Regions from separate parts of the Bacillus sp. 41-22 genome, predicted to be linked through region 2. Evidence: riboswitches for the same ligand, from Rfam matches in the RefSeq annotation. Region 2 holds a riboswitch; each other region holds the start of a gene.
The links. A riboswitch is a leader RNA that binds a small molecule or an ion and turns the genes downstream of it on or off. The one in region 2 is predicted to bind thiamine pyrophosphate.
Positions count from the first base shown of each region.

Region 1 (5,025 bases), 1.9 Mb from region 2:
TGTAAACACAAAGATGCGTTTTAATAATTTCATGAATGTTTCCTCCAACTAATAAATTTCTTTTCCAATATGGAAATAAGTATGACGAAGAAAATAGCTAATAATGATAACAATACAATTGGTGCAAATACACCAGCTCCGTCTAACTGCGTCATCATTCTTTTACTGAAATATCCAAGCCCAGCTTGTGCACCGAGCCATTCACCAATCGCTGCCCCAATAACGCTAAGTGGTACCGCAATTTTTAACGCTGAAAAAAAGTAAGGAAGAGCAGATGGCAACTTTAGCTTTAGAAAAACATCTTTTTTCGTTGCACCATATGTAACTAATAGCTCCTCCCATTCTTTTTTCGTACTGCGCAGTCCATCATACGTATTGACCGCAATTGGGAAAAACGTAATTAAAACGGTAACAACAACCTTACTCCAGATGGTATATCCAAACCATAAAACGAAGAGCGGCGCAAGCGCAGTAATCGGGATGGTTTGTGAAGCAACTAATAACGGATAAAATGCTCTTTCCATCCACGTACTCGCATTCATTAACATTGCTAGCCCTACGCCCAGTACGATAGAAATAACAACGCCTATTAAAACGACGTACAACGTTGCAGGTAAATGAACCGTAAATAATATATCTTTCAGCGCCCATATCTTCATTACAATTGCAGAAGGTGATGGCAAAATGTACATCTCATCTACAATTCTTGCTCCTACTTCCCACAGAGCAAGTAAAATTCCACTTAATATTAGGGCAGGTAATAACTCCTTCAAGCGATTCATCATACGAGTACCTGCCTTTGTAACATACTAAGGAGCTCTTCTTTAAGCGCTAACACTTCAGGCTTATATAAATCTTTTCTTGTTCGGTTACGATCAAGCGGCACAATTCGCTCAGTTAAAGTTGCTATCGGTTGATTTTCTACAACCAAAATTCGATTAGAAAGAAACAATGCTTCTTCAACATCATGAGTGATAAATAAAATTGTTTTTTCCCACTCTTTCCATTGTTCAAACAACCATTCTTGCAAAGATGCCTTCGTTAAAGCGTCCAATGCGCTAAACGGTTCATCTAACAATAATATCTCCCCGCCTGTTAATAAAGTTCGGATAAAAGATACGCGTTGCCTCATACCACCAGATAAATCTTTCGGATATTTTTTCTCGTACCCTTGTAAACCAAATTTATGTAACAGTTCTTTCGCTTTTACTTGCGCTTCTTTCTTCTGCACACCTTGGCACTCTAGCGGCAGGGCAGCATTCTCAATAATCGTCCTCCACGGCAAGAGCATATCTTTTTGGGGCATATACCCTACAGGATGACTCTTTGTTTTTGTCAGCTCTATCTGTCCAGTACTTGCCTCTTCTAAGCCTGAAATAAGGCGAAATAAAGTACTTTTCCCGCATCCACTCGGCCCGATAATACTTACAAACTCTTTATCTTGTATAGAAGCATTTAATTCATTGATGATTGGTTTCTCATCATAATGAAAGGAAACATTATGAAACTGTAGTATGTTCTTGCTCCTCAAAACCCCACATCTCCTTACGATAAGCCATATCCCAGAATAAATATTCAAATCGGCTGGAATATAAGAAAATCTCCTCTAATCGGTCTAGCTCTTTCTCTGACTTTCCAACTGCCATTTCATTTAATAAATCTATTAACCAAATACAAAGGTTACCGTATTCTTCAGAACAATATCCTTGAATCCACTCTCCAAAGAACTCATGATCGCTTGCTCCAGGAATATCATTTAAACGCTTTCCGATCTCCCAATAGCTCCACATACATGGAAGTAAAGCTGATATTAATTCTGCAAGTGTGCCATTTTGAGATACAGACATCATGTAATTTGTATAGGCTAAATTTTTAGCAGATGGTTTCGCAGATTCTATCTCCTCTACAGTAATGCCAAGTTTATTTGCATACTGTTTATGGATCGTCATTTCTCCATTTAAAATCCCATCAATTTGCTCTGCAAATTTTGCCATAACTTGTGGATTCGTTGCCTTTACAACCCCAATTGCATATAGCTTTGCATAATCTAACAAATATAAATAATCTTGAATAATATAGTACTGGAATTTGTCTTTTTCCAACGTACCATCCCCCATACCTACTACAAACGGATGATTATGACTTTTCTCCCAAACAGGCTGCACCGTATCAAATAATCTTTCACAAAATTTCATTAATAATTCCCCTTCCTATATATCTATTTATCTCAATAAAAAAACCACTTCTGTATATAAGAAGTGGTTACAGCAAATAAAATTATAATTTATTCGTTGTTCCACTTCCCTTCGCTAGTATTATCTAGATCAGGTGTTGTAAGGGTTAAGGATTATTCCTCTCTCAGCACGAAAAGCACCCCTAGTGGTGTTAATATGAAATTTTCAAATAAAAAAGCCCCGTTTCTATACGCAAAGAAACGGGGACTCATTGTTAATGTCCGAATTGCTTCCCTACGCTAGCATAATCTAGATCAGGTAATAAAAAGGATCAAAGGCTTATGGCCCTACTCTCAGCTGGCAACACCAGCCCTCCTAGCAAACTATAAAATTATCACTGTCAGTATAACATCGCCATAAGACATCATCAACTGTTTTAATTTTCTTAATTAAGAATTAATTCTTAACGTGTTAAACAAATATAAATGCGACCTCACAAATGATATATACAATATTTATATACGAATCTCTCTTCTGACATTATTTTTATTGATTTCATATTACATTTATGTGAATACGACCAATATATTATATCTTTATACTATAATAAAATTACAACTATACAACTAGAGGAGGTCTTTATTACATGAATATGAAAGCCACAGCTTTAACAGCAACTACTATCGCAATTGCTTCTTTACTTCCTTCTATGGGAGAATCCGATATACAAACAGCGGCTGCTAAGCAACCATCTACAGTAAAAACTGGATATGTAAAAATTGACAACGTTGCACTACATCAAAATAGCCATACAGACAGTGCAATAGTTGATACCATTCGATTTAATAGCCCGGTTACTATTCTTGAAACAGTTCAAGATTGGTATAAAGTATCTGTTAACAACAAAACAGGCTATATGAAAAAAGATGCAATTCTATTCAAAAAAAATGTTCAACCAAAGTCTCAATATATCGTAAATGCAAACGCATTAAACGTTCGTTCTGAACCTAATACAGAGTCTTCTATTCTAGATATATTACCAAATGGTCAATTCATTACCATTCAAGGTGAACAAGGAGATTGGTACAAAATATTACATAACGGTCAAATTGGTTACGTACAAAAAACATTTGTATCTAATGGATCCACACCTCTAGTAAAAGGTGTAACAGTACAAGGTTCTCCTTCTTATACTGTTGCAACACCAAAATTAAATGTGCGTAGCAATGCTAGCACAAGTGGCACTCTACTTGGCTCATTACAAAATGGTACACAAGTACAAGTAGTAGAAACGGTAGGTACTTGGTATAAAATTCGTTTTGGCACAGGATACGGATATGTAGCAAAACACTATGTAGTGCAAAATCAACCACAAGCTAAAACAGCTCAACCTGCATCAATTCCAGCAGTTTTCAAATTCCCTACTCAAGGGAAAATCAGCTCCACTTTTGATATGCGCTGGGAGCAAATGCATTATGGTATAGATATAGCAGCACAAGGAAATGTCTCTATTCAAGCTGCTGCTGCAGGTAAGGTTGTGAAATCTTATTATTCGGCTAGCTACGGCAATGTCGTGTTCATCGCCCATCAAATAAATGGGAAATTATATACAACAGTTTATGCTCATATGAAGGATCGCACTGTACAAGCTGGTGATCAAGTACAAACTGGACAATTAGTAGGTCATATGGGAAACACAGGTCATTCATACGGGCAACATCTCCATTTTGAATTACATAATGGGGAATGGAATTTTGAAAAAACAAATGCAGTAAACCCACTGCCATATTTAGTTAGGTAAATTATATGCCACGCAATATACCTCTCTTTATTGAATACCTGGCCTTTTTAGGTTTAATCTGTTGTTTAATCATTTATAATACGAACACTGTATTTTTATCTATTATTATTGCTTTTGTTGCTTTAGAAATCATTATGGAAGCATTACAAATGCGGCTAAAACAAAAAATTGCCCATATTTATAATGTAATTTTTCTTTTAAGTGCTCTTATAACAAATATAATTAGTAATGGTTTTTATTTATCTACCGTACTTCCTGTATTCTTTATAGGTGTTTTATTATTCATAGCTAGATACGTTCATGTTCCTAATAACCAAAAACATGAACAAGAAGCTTAGAAAGAGGAGACACTGTGTACCAATCTTTCAAAGATAATCCAATGAAATATATATTGAATTTATATGAAAAAATGAATACTTTTTTTGGTATACAAGGAAGTTATACTGCACAATTTCTCCTTTATGGAATGTTATTTCTTATCTTAGGTACTTTCTCCTTGCTTTACTAACAAAAAAAGGATCTCACATAAACTTGAGATCCTTTTTAATTTATATTAATTTTTAATATGAAAAATATGGTTTATCCACAAGCATATTTTTCATAAATGAAACTAAGATTATATTTTTTCTCTAAGCTCATTCTTTGTTCATCGTCGCACCAATAGAAAAGAATATCATGAATCGTTGCATAACGCTTATTTTTAAGAAATAGTTTAAAGAATGATGGTAAACAATCATGTAATTGTATAAATATATAATTGCGTAGTATTTCTTCTTTGTATTCAATTCCCTTACAAATATACAGTAATTCTTCACAGTAATATGCATGCTGTGGAACTTGGATCATTTCGAAAAATGGTACATATGATAGTAGCTTTCCAATAAAATGACCATACCGATCCATTACCCCTATCGTCATATGCTCCATCATTTCTTTCATCACATATAAATAATCATCTACATGAGTTGTCTTTAAAGGGTCTAATCGATCGGAAATTTGTGAAAGTACAGCTCTTTGACAAGCTAAAACCGCTTGACTAGGTCCATAATA
Region 1 covers NZ_CP084035.1:739,016-744,040, reverse strand. Annotated here, with positions in the region: gene LCF45_RS03785 (ABC transporter substrate-binding protein) at 1-33, opposite strand, end outside; gene LCF45_RS03780 (ABC transporter permease) at 30-782, opposite strand; gene LCF45_RS03775 (ABC transporter ATP-binding protein) at 782-1,531, opposite strand; gene tenA (thiaminase II) at 1,500-2,195, opposite strand; TPP riboswitch at 2,285-2,388, opposite strand; TPP riboswitch at 2,449-2,561, opposite strand; gene LCF45_RS03765 (SH3 domain-containing protein) at 2,821-3,975, shown strand; gene LCF45_RS03760 (hypothetical protein) at 3,981-4,313, shown strand; gene LCF45_RS03755 (DUF3965 domain-containing protein) at 4,555-5,025, opposite strand, start outside.
Region 1: linked by a shared signal. The riboswitch ahead of tenA (thiaminase II) and the one ahead of tenA (thiaminase II) in region 2 are both predicted to bind thiamine pyrophosphate.

Region 2 (5,025 bases):
ACCGGATTGTCTGCATTTAATACATAGGAGGAATCTCCGTTTTGAGCTAAAACTATTTTGCTATCTAATAACGCTTGTTCTATCTCTATTACTATATCATCTGACCATACTTCTAACGTAATTGAGTCTAATCCCTTTGGGGCAAATAAAGGTAATAACTCATTCTCATTATTAGTTAATACATTTTCACATTCTGGAAGTAACGTGAAATATGGGCATATTCGTTGGAATTCATTAAAAAGTTCCTCTTTTTCTCTTACTTTTATACCAAATTTTATTTTTGTTCCTTGAACTTTATATATATTTTCGTTATATGGAAGAAGCACTCTTATCTTTGTTCCTCTAATATACTCTTTCGGACATTGGAGAATGTTCTCTAATTTAACTTCTCCCCCTATCCTATAATCATCTTTTAAATTTCTAAAACGTTTAATCCACTTTATTCCTTTTACAGCTTGTTGTACTTTTAACTTTACAAATCTTTGCTTTTTATTATTTGATTCAAATTCAGGAGTTGAAATCAGTATTTGGCTCCGCTTTCGCCCTAAAAGTATAGGGATATCTTTATGATTATATTGTTGATAAAACCTCCTAATCCCTACAGATACTTTTAATAGCGGAATATTCTCACCTCCACGAGTTACGTATTCAAACCGATATACATAAGAGAAATAATCATGTGTTTCTTCATCTTTAATTGGCTCAGACATCGCTTCAGAAACATGTTGTGATCGCAGTGGTGAAAAATATATTTCTTCCTCATTTTTATTTTCCATACGTAAAGGCTGTTCGCAAAAAATATGAGTAATTAGAGCTGGTACCCATTTAGAAAACGTTTTTTTATCATGTAATGCTGGTAAATTACTAATTAAATCATACTGCCATTCTAAATGTGGTGGATCTATTAATTTATTAGGTTTCCAATCATGAATAACCTCATACCAGCTTTGGAAAATATAGTCTAACTGTTCTTGTTTCATTGGTTCTTTTGCTACAATCCAGGGCGTATCTTCCTTTAATATATATGGATTATGCTGAATGAATAATATATCAGAAAACATTTCATACAATCTTTCATTTACAAGTTTTAATTTGCTCGTTAATAAAAATGTTCTATAATGTATCTCTACAATCTCAAGCCATTCAATAGGAAAATAAATATACGATACTTTCTCATTATAGAGGGGTTCTACTATATTTTTAAATGCTAATAACTGTAATTTTTCCATATTATTAATACTTCCTCTCTTAATTTATGTTGATCATGAGTAATACTAGAAAAGATACCAATTTTTTAAGCATTAACGAATCAATTTTTAACCAAGCACATTAAAGGAAATAGCTAAATTACATTTGGTTATACAAATAAAACATTATTAAAATCAAATTAATATAAAGTAACTATTAACATATAACTACCTCCTTATGGGACTTTATATTATAAAATCATTATAATGAATTATTATATTTTTTATCTATGATTTACAAAAAAATTACAGAAACTAAATATAATAAAAGGTATCGCCTCTTTATATAGCGATACCCTTTATACACTCTTAATTAAATAACACCTTTAACTTCTTCATTCACCGGCCATTTTTCTAATGTATATGCCATTTCCCAAAATGAATATTCATATTGACTACTAAAAATAAAATGTTGTCTCATACGATTACGGTCTGCCTCTGTTACTTTTTCAGCGATCGTATCTAATCGTGTGATTTGCTCTTCTACTAGAGTACGGAACCAATCGGATCCATATGCAGAAATCCATTCTTGATAAATTGGCTCTTCTGGTTGACATTCTTTTAATCGTTCACCGATTTCATAATATAACCAATAACAAGGTAAAATAGCCGCAATAATATCTCCTAAATGCCCTTCATAAGCTGCACGATACATATGAGATGTATATGCATATGCAGTTGGCGCAGGAATAAAATTATCTTTTTCTTCTTTTGTAATCCCTAATTTCTTTGCGAAATTCTCATGTAATGATAACTCAGCTTCATACGTATTTTGTGCATGGTGTGCCATACGAGCTGTCGTTTCTAATTCAAGAGCCTTTGCAGCACCTAACGTTTGTACTCTAGCAAAATGACTCAAATAATAAGAATCTTGAAGCACATAATATCGAAAACTAGCTAAATCTAATGTTCCTTCGCCTAGTTTTTTTACAAAAGGATGGTTAAAACTTGCTTCCCAAATTGAATCTACTTCTTTACGTAATGATTGTGAAAAAGTCATTTAATTACCTCCAAATAATGTAAAAAATATACGTATTTATCCACGATTATTAAAGCTGTAAAATAAAAAAACTTTCTTTACAGGCGTAAAGAAAGTGAAATTGACAGTATTTATTCGTTAAATAGCAACGTCTTTCCCACTTCCCTACGCTGGCATTAACCAGATCAGGTACTAAGAGTCTCAAAATTTCATCTGATCTCAGCCTATAAAAGGCCCCCCTAGTGGACAAATATTTAGTTGTCGTATTGTAATTATCATAGCATAATTCGTGGAACTGTCAAAAGAATTAATTATATAACTACCTTAAAAACCTTCTTCTTTCCTTACTTTTAATGAAGTTTCAATTATCATATCTAATAGTTTGCTATAATTAATTCCCGCTGCTTCCGCACTTTTTGGCAGTAAACTTGATTGTGTCATCCCTGGTAATGTATTAACTTCCATTACATATGGAATTCCTTCCTTCACCATCATATCAACCCTTGCATAAACACTACATTTTAATGCTTTATAACAAGCCAGTGACGCTTTATTTACACGTTCCTTTATTTCAGCTGGAAGTTCGATAACTTCTTCAACTGTACTAGTATCATCATATTTTGCATTGTAGTCAAAGAACACAGCAGCATGTCGAATCGAAATGATAGGTAACTGTTGCCCATCAAAAATTGAACATGTAATCTCGTCACCTTTTATATACTTCTCAATTACTACTTCAGAATCCCATTCGAATACAGTTTCCAGCATAGAGATTAATTCATTTTTATCATAGACAATCTTAACTCCAACACTTGAGCCGCCAGAGTTTGGTTTTACCACTAACGGAAATCCTAATTTATCTAACTCCTCAAGCTTTAGATCCTCCATTTTTGTAAGTTCAATCCAATCTGGTGTTTCTACTCCTTCATAACGCAAAATCTTTTTCGAAATATTTTTGTCCATACATATACCGCTAGATAACATATTGCTACCGCTATAAGGAATACCTAAACTCTCTAGCGTCCCTTGAACTGTACCATCTTCTCCGTACTTTCCGTGTAATGCTAGCAATGCAAAATCAATGTCTTTCGCTTTTTCAATTAAATCCATTTTTTCATTTAACGTAATTGGAACGATTTCATATTTACTCTTATCTAAATGTGCAATCATTTCATTCCCAGTCATAATTGATACTTGTTTTTCAGAGGATACTCCTCCCATAATAACGCCAATTCTCATTTTCTCAACTCCAAGTTTCATTTTTTAAAGTTTCACCAATTATTTGAATCCCGCTAACAATTTCCTGTTCTTTCAAACGTGAAAATCCTAATCGGAATGTGTTCGCTCCTCCTCCATCAGAGTAAAAAACATCTCCAGGAGAAAACGTAACTCCTTTCTCATAACACTTTTGTAAAAGTGTGCGGGCTTGAATTTTTTCTTCCAACTCTATAAACAAATGAAGTCCACCGTCTCCAGTCATTCTTTTAAACGGAATGTACTGATTACACGCCCCAACAGCTAACTCATATTTTTTCTTATAAACAGATCTTGCTTTTTTTAAATATTTTTCAAAATATCCTTCATGTAAATATTGAAACAGAACAGCTTGATCTAACGTAGATGTGTGAATGGTTCTGGCTCTTTTAACACTTTCTAAATAATGTATCAGTTCTTTATCTGCAATGATCCAACCTACACGTAAACCAGGGAAAAGTACCTTTGAAAAGCTACTAATATAAATCACATTATTACCAGCCCCTGCAAAAGTTAATAATGGCGATAAATGTGAACCCGAATAACGTAATTCTTCATTAAACCCATCCTCTATAATAGGGATCTTGTATTTTGAAAATAACCTCATCAATTCCGTTCTTTTCTCCGAACTCGTAACAATACCAGTTGGATTATGATAAGAAGGGATTAAATACGCGAAATCAAAATCCTTTTCACGCAAACTTTTTTCTACTTCATTCGTATCAATACCATCATCATTCATATTAATTCCATGAACTTCAAGTCCATGTAAACGAAAAAGCTTCAATGCAGCATGGTGAGTTGGGTTCTCACAAATAACACGCCCTGATTTCTTCGATAAAGAAGATAACACAATATCTAATCCTTCTGTAAATCCATTTGTAATTAGAATATCTTTGTTCGAAATATCTACACCTTTCATTTCCATGTAATGAAGTAAATAATTCATTAACGGTCTATAACCTTTTGCATATCCGTAGTTCAATACGATATCCCCTTCAATGGACATACGAGTAAGAAAAGCTCTTTTGAAATTTTCAACATCAAATAGCTTTTCGTCCGGGGCTATACTATTAAAAACAATCATTCCTTTTTCCCAGCGAACTCCATGCTTCATTAAGTCTAATTCATCCGCTAATGTGGTAACTGTATTAAGTTTATTTTTCCAATCTATTTCAACAGACGAGGTGTTACTTATATCCACCTTCGCAACGAAATTTCCTTTTCCTTTAACTGCATAAATGAGTCCTTCTTGTTCTAAATCCGCATATGCAGAGAGTACTGTATTTCTGCTCACTGATAATAATTCACTTAGTTCCCTTGTTGATGGGATTTTTTGGTCCCCCAACAAATGCCCTTTCATAATCATCTTTTTTAAATAATCCTTTAATTGAATATAAACGGGACGATCTTTTACAACTTTAAAATCTTTAAACAATTTCTTACCCCCTGCAATTATTTTTGCATATTTATTTCATTCTCAAAAGGTCCACTACATATGTATTTTTTATTAATAGCGGTACGGTTATAAAGCCTATAAATCAT
Region 2 covers NZ_CP084035.1:2,617,286-2,622,310, forward strand. Annotated here, with positions in the region: gene LCF45_RS13260 (pPIWI_RE module domain-containing protein) at 1-1,229, opposite strand, end outside; gene tenA (thiaminase II) at 1,561-2,247, opposite strand; TPP riboswitch at 2,372-2,477, opposite strand; gene ddlB (D-alanine--D-alanine ligase) at 2,551-3,465, opposite strand; gene LCF45_RS13275 (MocR-like pyridoxine biosynthesis transcription factor PdxR) at 3,470-4,918, opposite strand; gene LCF45_RS13280 (homoserine dehydrogenase) at 5,015-5,025, opposite strand, start outside.

Region 3 (5,025 bases), 2.2 Mb from region 2:
AACCTTAATAATGGAATTACAAAATTAAACAAAGCGAAAAGCAGCTTACAAAAAGGTGTAGAGGCAACGAATAAGGGGATTACACTTCTTAACAATGGCCAGAAACCGACAAAAGATGTAATTGAAAGTATTAACAATGCTGCGAAAGGCGGATCAGCTCAATTAGCAGATGTATTATCGACGTATGATGCAGAAATTGTACCAGGCTTCAACACAGCAATTGCTCGTACAAAAGAGATGTCGAAAAATACAACTCAAATTTTAAATGATGCAGACAAAAAGCTTCCAGATGTTAAAAAATTACTAGAAGATTCATCCAAAGGCTTAGTAGACGGTAGAAAGAAATTAGCAGACATTAAAGCTGAAATGCCGGAGACTGAGAAAAAGATTAAAGAATTAGCAGATAAAATTCGTGATTTTGAATCTGAAGAGGATATAAAAGACATCATACGCTTATTAAAGAATGATGTTGAAAAGCAAAGTGACTACTTTGCAAATCCAGTAAATTTAAAAGAGAATAAATTATTTGCAATGCCGAACTACGGTTCAGCAATGTCACCATTCTATACAGTGCTTGCATTATGGGTAGGCGCATTATTAATGGTTTCATTATTAACGGTAGAAGTACACGAAGAGGGCGCGAATTATAAGAGCCATGAAGTTTACTTCGGACGTTTATTAACATTCTTAACGATAGGTCTTTCACAAGCGTTTATCGTATCAATGGGAGATATATTCTTACTCGGTACGTACGTAGTCGATAAGTTCTGGTTTGTGTTATTTAGTTTATTTATTGGGGGAGTCTTTGTTTGTATCGTATACTCACTCGTTTCTATTTTCGGAAACGTTGGGAAATCGATGGCGATCATTTTACTTGTACTGCAAGTAGCGGGATCAGGCGGAACATTCCCAATTCAAATGACACCACCGTTCTTCCAAGCAATTTATCCGTTCTTACCATTCACATATGCAATTAGTGCAATTCGTGAAACAGTTGGCGGAATGCTTTGGGATATAGTAACTAGAGATTTACTTGTGTTAAGTGTTTTCGTAGTAGTTATGATTGTGGCTGCGTTATTACTGAAAACACCAATTAACAAATCAAGTGAAAAGTTTGTTGAGAACGCAAAAGGAAGTAAAATTATTCATTAAAAATAAAAGGTTCCTACCGATAGTGGTAGGAACCTTTTTGTTTAATCAAATTTTAATTTCTTTAATGCTTCTGCGAATGGATTGTTTAATGGTTCTTCTTCTTTGTTCTGCTGTTTCATATATTTTTGAACGTCGCGTTTATCAGCTTTGCTGCCGGATTCTTTTTTACGTCTCTCTTGGAATGTAGAAAGTTTCTCACGATAGCCACATTTACATGCGAAAATTTGGCCTGCTCCTTCACCACGAAGTTCTAGTTTCTTTTTACACTGAGGACAGCGTGCATTTGTAGTGCGGGATACATTTTTACGGTGACCACATTCGCGATCTTGGCATACAAGCATTTTACCTTTTTTACCGTTTACTTCTAACATTGGTTTACCACAGTCTGGACAAGACTTCGTTGAAATGTTGTCGTGTTTATATTTCTTATCACTCGATTTAATTTCAGCAACAATTTCTTTCGTATAGTTCTTCATTTCTGAAATGAATACTTCTTTCTTTAATTTTCCTTTAGCGATAGCTTCTAACTTTTGCTCCCATTCACCAGTTAGTGTAGGAGATTTCAGTTCTTCTGGCACTAAATCAAGTAACTGACGGCCTTTTGAAGTAATGTGAATATCTTTACCACGTTTTTCAAGCAAGAACGAATTGAATAACTTGTCGATAATATCAGCTCGTGTAGCTACAGTACCTAATCCACCAGTTGACTTTAACGTGTCAGCAAGTTGTTTGTTTTGCGTATCCATGTATTTTGTTGGGTTTTCCATCGCTGAAAGTAATGTTGCTTCATTAAAACGTGCAGGTGCTTTCGTTTGACCTGATGTTTGGACAATTAGTTTTATGTTTAATGTATCGCCTTTTTCGATGCGAGGTAAGATTTGTTCTTTTACATCATCGCTTACATCATCATCTTCAAATCGATTTTCATAAACCTCTTTCCAACCAGCATGTAAAATCGTTTTTCCGCGTGCGATGAACGTTTCGTCACCAATTTTCGTGCGCAATGTTAGTTGTTCATATTCAAAGGCCGGGAATAAAACAGCTAAGAAACGTTTTACAACTAAGTCATAAATTTTACGTTCTTTATCTGTGAAAGCTGAGAAGTTTACATAGCTCTCTGTTGGAATAATTGCGTGATGATCACTTACTTTACTATCATCAACAAATGATTTATTAGATTTTACAGGTTTCTGCAATACTTTATGTGCTAAAGGACGGTATTCTCCAACTCCGCAAGCCTTCAGACGCTCTGGAAGTGTTCCGACAATATCAGATGAAATATAGCGTGAATCTGTACGAGGGTACGTTAAAACTTTATGCTGTTCATATAATTTTTGCATAATGTTTAATGTTTCTTTCGCAGAGTAACCAAATATTTTATTCGCATCACGTTGTAGCTCAGTTAAATCGTAAAGACCAGGGGCGAACGATTTCTTTTGTTTTTTATCAATGTCTACAACAGTAGCATTTTGCTTACTAATTTTGTTCACGATTGCATCAGTTTTTTCTTTATTAAAGCTACGGCTATTTCCTTTTGTATCTTGCCAAGTTAGCTTTAATCTCTCAGCTGTTTGAGCTTCGATACCATAGTAAGTTTGAGCTTTGAAATGTTTGATTTCATCTTCACGGCTTGCAATCATGGCTACAGTAGGTGTTTGAACACGACCACAATTTAGTTGGGCATTAAAGCGAGTAGTTAATGCTCGAGTCGCATTAAGTCCGATATACCAGTCAGCCTCTGAACGTGCGACAGCTGAAGCGTATAGATTGTCATATGCTTTTCCTGGTTTTAAATTTGCGAAGCCATCTTTAATTGCTTTATCGGTAACAGATGAAATCCATAGACGTTTAATCGGTTTCTGCATTTTAACTTTATCGATAATCCAGCGTGCGACCAACTCGCCCTCACGACCGGCGTCAGTAGCTATAATGATTTCATTTACATCTTTTCTAAGAAGCTGACTTTTTACAGCGTTAAACTGTTTCCCTGTTTGTTTAATAACGGTTAGTTTTAAACGCTCCGGTAGCATTGGTAAATCTTCTAAATTCCACTGTTTATATTTCACATCATAGCTTTCTGGATCAGCTAATGTAACGAGATGACCTAAAGCCCAAGTAACAATATATTTACTACCTTCAAGATAGCCGTTCCCTTTTTTATCACATTTCAGTACACGTGCGATATCACGTGCAACAGAAGGTTTTTCAGCAATTACAATACTTTTTGCCATATTTAAAAACATCCTTTCAAATTTCCATACGTTAAATATAGCATACATCTTTGTTCTATTCAGTCTTGCTGACGGTTTGAGTTATTTGTGGTGAAATATACGTGTGAGAGTTTTACTTATATAAAGGCGAAGAATGGTTGAACCAGGAGAGTTCTGATCTCTATCATTCTATAAAAGTAAAGAACTTGTTATTTTACTAGAATAAGAGTAGACTTTGAAGTAGATGAATAATAAACACATGGGAGTTTGTGGATGCAAACTGAGAGTATGACTAGTCCGTCATTGACCATTTGAACCTGTTGGATAATGCCAGCGTAGGGAGAGTGTAAAAGCACATGTTCAGGCACTTTGCGTACGCGCAAAGTGCCTTTTTGTGTATCTCCCATTACTATAGTTAGGAGATGAAAAGGATGAATATGAAAGAAATTAGTAAAGTAGTGGATTTGGTGAGAGAGTCTAATCCACTCGTGCATAATATTACAAATGTTGTTGTAACAAATTTTACAGCAAACGGTTTGTTAGCATTAGGAGCATCACCTATAATGGCGTATGCAAAAGAAGAAGTAGCAGAAATGGCTAGCATTGCGGGAGCCCTTGTTTTAAATATGGGTACACTTCGTCCTGAAGAGGTAGAAGCGATGTTACTTGCTGGTAAATCAGCAAATAAGAATGATGTACCAGTATTGTTTGATCCAGTTGGGGCAGGAGCAACTTCTTATCGAACAGAAGTTGCGAGATATATTCCAGCTGAAATCGATTTAGCTGTTATCCGCGGAAATGCGGCTGAAATAGCTAACGTTATTAATGAGAAATGGGAAATTAAAGGTGTAGATGCTGGTACTGGAAACGGTAATGTTTTAAATATTGCAAAACAGGCAGCGGATGAATTAAATACAGTTGCGATAATTACTGGACAAGAAGATGTTGTTACAGATGGAGAGCGAACTATTCTTATTCGAAATGGCCATCCTATTTTAACGAAAGTTACTGGAACAGGTTGTTTACTAACTTCTGTAATAGGAGCATTTGTAGCGGTAGAAAAGGATTATGTAAAGGCAGCAGTAGCCGCATTAACATTCTATGGAGTAGCAGCAGAAGTAGCGGCTTCGAAAACAGTAGAGAATGGACCAGGAAGCTTTCAAATTGAATTTTTAAATCAGTTAGCGAATACAACTTCAGATGATATTGAGAAGTATGGAAAGATTGAGGTTATACAGTAAGGAGAGGAACTAGATGTCGCGCATTACAATGGATGAAATGTCTAGGTTATTACCAGTATATTTTATTATGGGAAGTAACAATTGTACGAAGGAGCCACTACAAGTATTGAGAGATGCACTAGAAGGTGGTATAACAATTTTTCAACTTCGTGAAAAGGGAGAAGGGGCTTTAACGGGAGAGAAACGTATTGATTTTGCGAAAGAACTACAAGCGCTTTGCAAGGAGTACGGTGTACCATTCATCGTAAATGATGATGTGGAACTAGCCCTCGAGTTAGATGCAGATGGCGTGCATGTTGGACAAGATGATGAAGGAATTACTTCTGTTCGTGAAAAAATGGGTGATAAAATTGTTGGTGTATCTACACATACAATTGAAGAAGCACGCTGGGCGATTGAAAATGGAGCTGATTATTTAGGAG
Region 3 covers NZ_CP084035.1:412,945-417,969, forward strand. Annotated here, with positions in the region: gene LCF45_RS02155 (YhgE/Pip domain-containing protein) at 1-1,152, shown strand, start outside; gene topB (DNA topoisomerase III) at 1,194-3,383, opposite strand; TPP riboswitch at 3,612-3,721, shown strand; gene thiM (hydroxyethylthiazole kinase) at 3,794-4,603, shown strand; gene thiE (thiamine phosphate synthase) at 4,617-5,025, shown strand, end outside.
Region 3: linked by a shared signal. The riboswitch ahead of thiM (hydroxyethylthiazole kinase) and the one ahead of tenA (thiaminase II) in region 2 are both predicted to bind thiamine pyrophosphate.

Region 4 (5,025 bases), 2.2 Mb from region 2:
TATACTCATCTTTTCTCTCTCCTTTTCTTATGATCCATAAGCTAAATAGAGAGAACAACAGTATAAAGCCTTATTTAGTTATACATATAAAAATGGGTAAGGTGAATACACCTTACCCATTACATATTATCGTAAGAAAGGATTAAGGTTCTTTACCTGCTGTCTTCAATTTAGCTTCATCTTTAAAAATGGGCAGACTTCTCCCGTATCAAGCTAAAACCATTTGAAGAACAGTTGATAAAGTCATTTTATCCTTTCACTCCTTTAACGTTTGTTATATTAAGAGTATAAATCACTCTGTTATATTCTATTCTCTACTTTTTCTTTTGTTCCTTCTTCCAATTTATCCGATGTTAATGAACCCACTATTTCCCCTATAGATTTCATCTTTCTCCTTCAATAGAAAAAAGCCTCTTAACAGCAATTATACAAAAAACTGTTAAAAGACTTTTTTCTATTTTTTCATGTAAGGAGCCAATACTCTTAAAATTTCTTCCTTATCCTTCTTTAACTCAAGAGATGTTAACATATCCATCGTTCGCGGCCTAGGTAATTCCACTTGGACCTCGCCAACTATTGATGCTGGTCTTTGAGATAAAATAAATACGCGATCAGAAAGTAAAATTGCCTCATCTAAGTCATGTGTAACCATAACAATTGTTTGCTTTTCTTGATGCCAAGAATTTAAAAGCCAACTGTGTACTTCCATTTTTGTAAATGCATCTAATTTTCCAAAAGGCTCATCCAGCAGCATAATTGGCTTTTCACATAAATACGTACGAAGGAAACTAATTCTTTGACGCATTCCACCTGATAACTCATCTGGATAATGATCTGCGTATTCATCTAGCTCAAATTGCTTTAATGCTTCCATTCCTTCTGTCAGCCTTTGTCTTTTAGGCTTCCCTTCGATTTCCAATGGAAGAACGATATTTTGCAAAGCCGATCGCCACGGTAGTAATAAATCTTGTTGCGGCATATAACTAACAACATCTTGTTTTTTTACATACTCCTCGTTATAAAACACTTCTCCGCTCGTTGGCTCTTCAACACTTGCAATCATATTTAATAATGTACTTTTTCCACAACCACTCGGACCTACAAAAGAGACAAACTCTCCCTCTTGTATAGACGCACTAATATTTGCTAATACATTCTTTCCATCGAAAGCTTTTACAATATCTTTTATTTGTAATCCACTCATTTTTCACTTGGAAGGAATTCATTTGTAAAGGCATCTTTTACATCGATTTTCTTTTTAATAACTTTGTTGTCATATAAGAAATTCATGTAATTCGTCCAAATCTCTTCCTTCTGTACTCCCCACGCTTTTGCATCATCTTGATACTTTGTACTTAACCACTTTTGGCTTTCTTGTACTAATTCTTTATTCACATCTGGAACAGCTTTAATTAAAATATCCGCAGCTTCTTTCGGTTCTTTAATTGCAAAATCATAACCTTCTGTCGTTGCCGTCATAAATTTTTTCACAAAATCTTTATCTTGCTTCGTATGTTTTTCACTTGTAATAATAACAGGACTATAGAAATCAAGCGCTGGATCTAAGTCTTTTACCATAATTGTATTTAACTCTTTTCCTTGACGCTTCGCTTCAATTCCATCCCATCCATAATAAATCCATTCAAAGTCTGCATCACGACCGATTGATTTAAAGAAATCTGTTTGTCCAAGAATAATTTTTTCAACTTTATTAAAATCAGCTTGATGTTTCTCCATAATCGTCTTTAACGTCGCTTCTTCTGCTGGTCCCCCCCAGCCGCCATAACGTTTACCTTCAAAATCTTTCGGTGACGTCATATTATCTTTTTTTAGAGATGCAAAAGCAGAGGTATTATGCTGAATAATTGCACCAACAGAAACAACTGGGATTCCTTCAACACGAGCTAATGTTACATTTTCTTGTGCGCTTATCGCAAAGTCTGCTTTCCCAGAAGCAATCATCTGCTCTGCCGTTACATTATCACCAGGCTGGATAATTTCTACATCAAGCCCTTGCTTTTTGTAATAATCTGTCGTTTGCGCTACATATAAGCCAGTATGATTCGTATTTGGAAACCAATCTAAAACGACTTTTACTTTTTTATCTTTACTTGAACTTTCTTCTTTCTTCGCCGGATTACATCCAGCAACAGTTACTGCTAATAATGCAGCTAACATAATTTTTAAACCTTTTTTCATTTTCTGCCGCCCTTTCTGTATATCCATGGTGCTGTTATTCTTGCCATAAATTCAACAATAAAGTACAGACATAATGTCACCATGACGATAATCGCTGCAACACCAAATACTCGAGCCGTTAAAAAGGATTTTGTTGCTCTTGTAAGCATAACTCCTAATCCTTCGCTGGCACCAAGCCATTCCCCAATAATCGCCCCCATCACACTATATGTAACAGCAATTTTTAAACCTGAGAAGAAGTATGGGAGTACTGCTGGAAACTTTACTTTCTGGTAAACTTGCCATTTCGTTGCCTTCATTGTTTGTAACAGTTTCAGCATATTTTTATCTACCGTTTGGAAACCTTCTAAAATGCTAAGCGCAATTGGGAAGAAACAAACAAGAATAACAACCATTACTTTTGGCAACATTCCGTATCCAAACCAAATAATAAATAATGGTGCGAGCACAACGATTGGAATTGTTTGCGAAATAACGAGCAATGGATTCATTAAAATCCGAAATAAAGGGATGACATCCATAATGATAGCAATACTCGTCCCAAGTAAAATTGCAAAAAACAACCCAATTATTACTTCCTGTAACGTTTGCACTGTATTCGGTAATAGTAAATCTTTCATTCCAATTAACTCTTGCACAATTGCAGACGGCTTCGGTAAAATCCACGGCTCAATTTTAAATAATGAAACAGATCCTTCCCATATAGCAATGAGAAGGATAAGCCAAATTGTTGTGATTATTTTAGATCGCTTCTGGTTTTGCATATTCATCACGGTACTTCCAAACTTTTTCGTCAATCGTTACGCCTGTACTTGGACGATAGTGAATTTTAATAGAAGTGATTACTTCTTCTGCTCCAGCATCGACGCAAGCTTGTTGCGCGCGTTTAATGACGTCAAGAAGTACATCTAATTCTCCTTCCAACGTTGTTTCCATTGCCCCTACTTCATAACGAACTCCCGACTGTTGTACAACTTCAATTGCTTTATCAACAACGGAATACACATCTTTGTTCTTCGCTTGTGGTACTACTGAAAATGAAATTGTAACTTGTTGTGACATAATAAAACCCCCCTTACAAAATATGGTTTCAAAAAAAGAAAAGGCTTTCCTACCATGTAGGAAAGCCTTGTATACAAGTTATTCTATAATAACTTATGCTACATCACTTTAAAGTAACTCCCTACGCTGGCATTATCCAGATCAGGTTGAGGGTCGATGTATACTTACATCCTCTCAGCCAATTGGCTCCCCGGTTCTTAATTCGTTTTCATTGTAGCATGATTTATTTTATTGAACAAACAAAAGCATGCATAATCACTTCATTTAACTTTTGAATTCCCCAATTAACTCTTGTAACTCCTGTGAAAGCCAACTTAAAGAACTAGCTAATTCAGCAATATCTTGTACAGACATTTCCTGTTCTTTCATACTTTCTTGAACATTACTACTACTATTCGCATACTTATTTGCGATAAGTGATAGTTCATTTACAACACGAACAATATTTTGGCTATTTTGCAATATATCACTTGAATTGCTAGAAACAGCTCTAACTTGATTGGTAACAGTTTGTGCTGATTTCGAAATTTTTTCAAAGAAAGCACCACTACTTTCAACAAGTTTAATTCCTGATTCTACTTCTTTTGAAGCTTTTTGCATTGAAACAACAGCTTCTTCCGTTCCAGCTTGTGTTTCCCCAATTAATTTTGCTATATCTTTTGCTGATGCTTCCGTCTGCTCTGCTAATTTACGCACTTCATCAGCAACAACGGCAAATCCCTCTCCAGTTTCCTCAGCACGTGAAGCTTCAATAGTAGCATGTAAAGCTAGCGAATTAGTTTGATTTGAAATACCTGTAATTTCAGTTACAATATCACTAATTTCTTTTGATCTTGCTTCCAAAGAATAAATAATAGAAGATAAATCTTGTACTGCATTTTGTATTATGTTCATTTGATTAATCGCCTGTTTAATAACACCATTTCCTTTTCCTGAATGATGCTCTATACCTTCAGACTCTTTCACCATTTGTTTTGCAGCATTCGTTATCTCCTCCATCTTATCTTCCATTTCATATACAATACCTAAATACTGTGGTACTGAAGTTTCTTGTGACTGGGCGCCAGCTCTTAACTCAACCATAGAACTTACGATTTCTTGAACTGCCATGCTATTCTCTTTCGTACTCACTGACAATTCTTTTGAAGATGAGGAAACCTGTTCTGCTGTCTGCTTCACTTTATCTATAATTCCTTTAAACTTCTCGATGGTATTATTAAAATACGCATTAATAATACCAATATCATCTGGTCTTTCCTCTAATTTAATACTTAAATCACCTTCACCGACTTTGCGCAACCCTTCACGTAAATCCCGCAATGGAGCAAGTGCGTTACGTACGATTAAGAATTGAATAACAGTTGCAATTAAAACAGAAATACAAATAAACATTAAACCTTGTATAATGAATTTTCCCTTTGTAATAGGAACAATAGAGGCATCTACATCGGTTGCAACAATTGCCACAATATTATCTTCTCCATCTTTAATTGGCTCTAATATCGTTACCCATGATCCTAATGCGTCTTCATATACTACTGTCATGTTTGCTTTTTTCGTGCTCATTACCTTATCATATGCTTTCATCCAAAGATCTGGTTGTTTATAATAGTCCCCTGGCTTTACTTCAACAACATTTGCTAAGTCTGTAGACAAGTCGACGATTTGTAACTCACCTTTTTCATTTTCTTTTGCTCCAACAATATACGTTTGTCCAACACTGTTCAATTCTTCCGTTGATTCATCTAATTTCTCTGTTAACTT
Region 4 covers NZ_CP084035.1:420,415-425,439, reverse strand. Annotated here, with positions in the region: gene LCF45_RS02205 (ABC-F family ATP-binding cassette domain-containing protein) at 1-9, opposite strand, end outside; gene LCF45_RS02200 (ABC transporter ATP-binding protein) at 455-1,204, opposite strand; gene LCF45_RS02195 (ABC transporter substrate-binding protein) at 1,201-2,199, opposite strand; gene LCF45_RS02190 (ABC transporter permease) at 2,196-2,969, opposite strand; gene LCF45_RS02185 (MTH1187 family thiamine-binding protein) at 2,941-3,261, opposite strand; TPP riboswitch at 3,363-3,464, opposite strand; gene LCF45_RS02180 (methyl-accepting chemotaxis protein) at 3,526-5,025, opposite strand, start outside.
Region 4: linked by a shared signal. The riboswitch ahead of LCF45_RS02185 (MTH1187 family thiamine-binding protein) and the one ahead of tenA (thiaminase II) in region 2 are both predicted to bind thiamine pyrophosphate.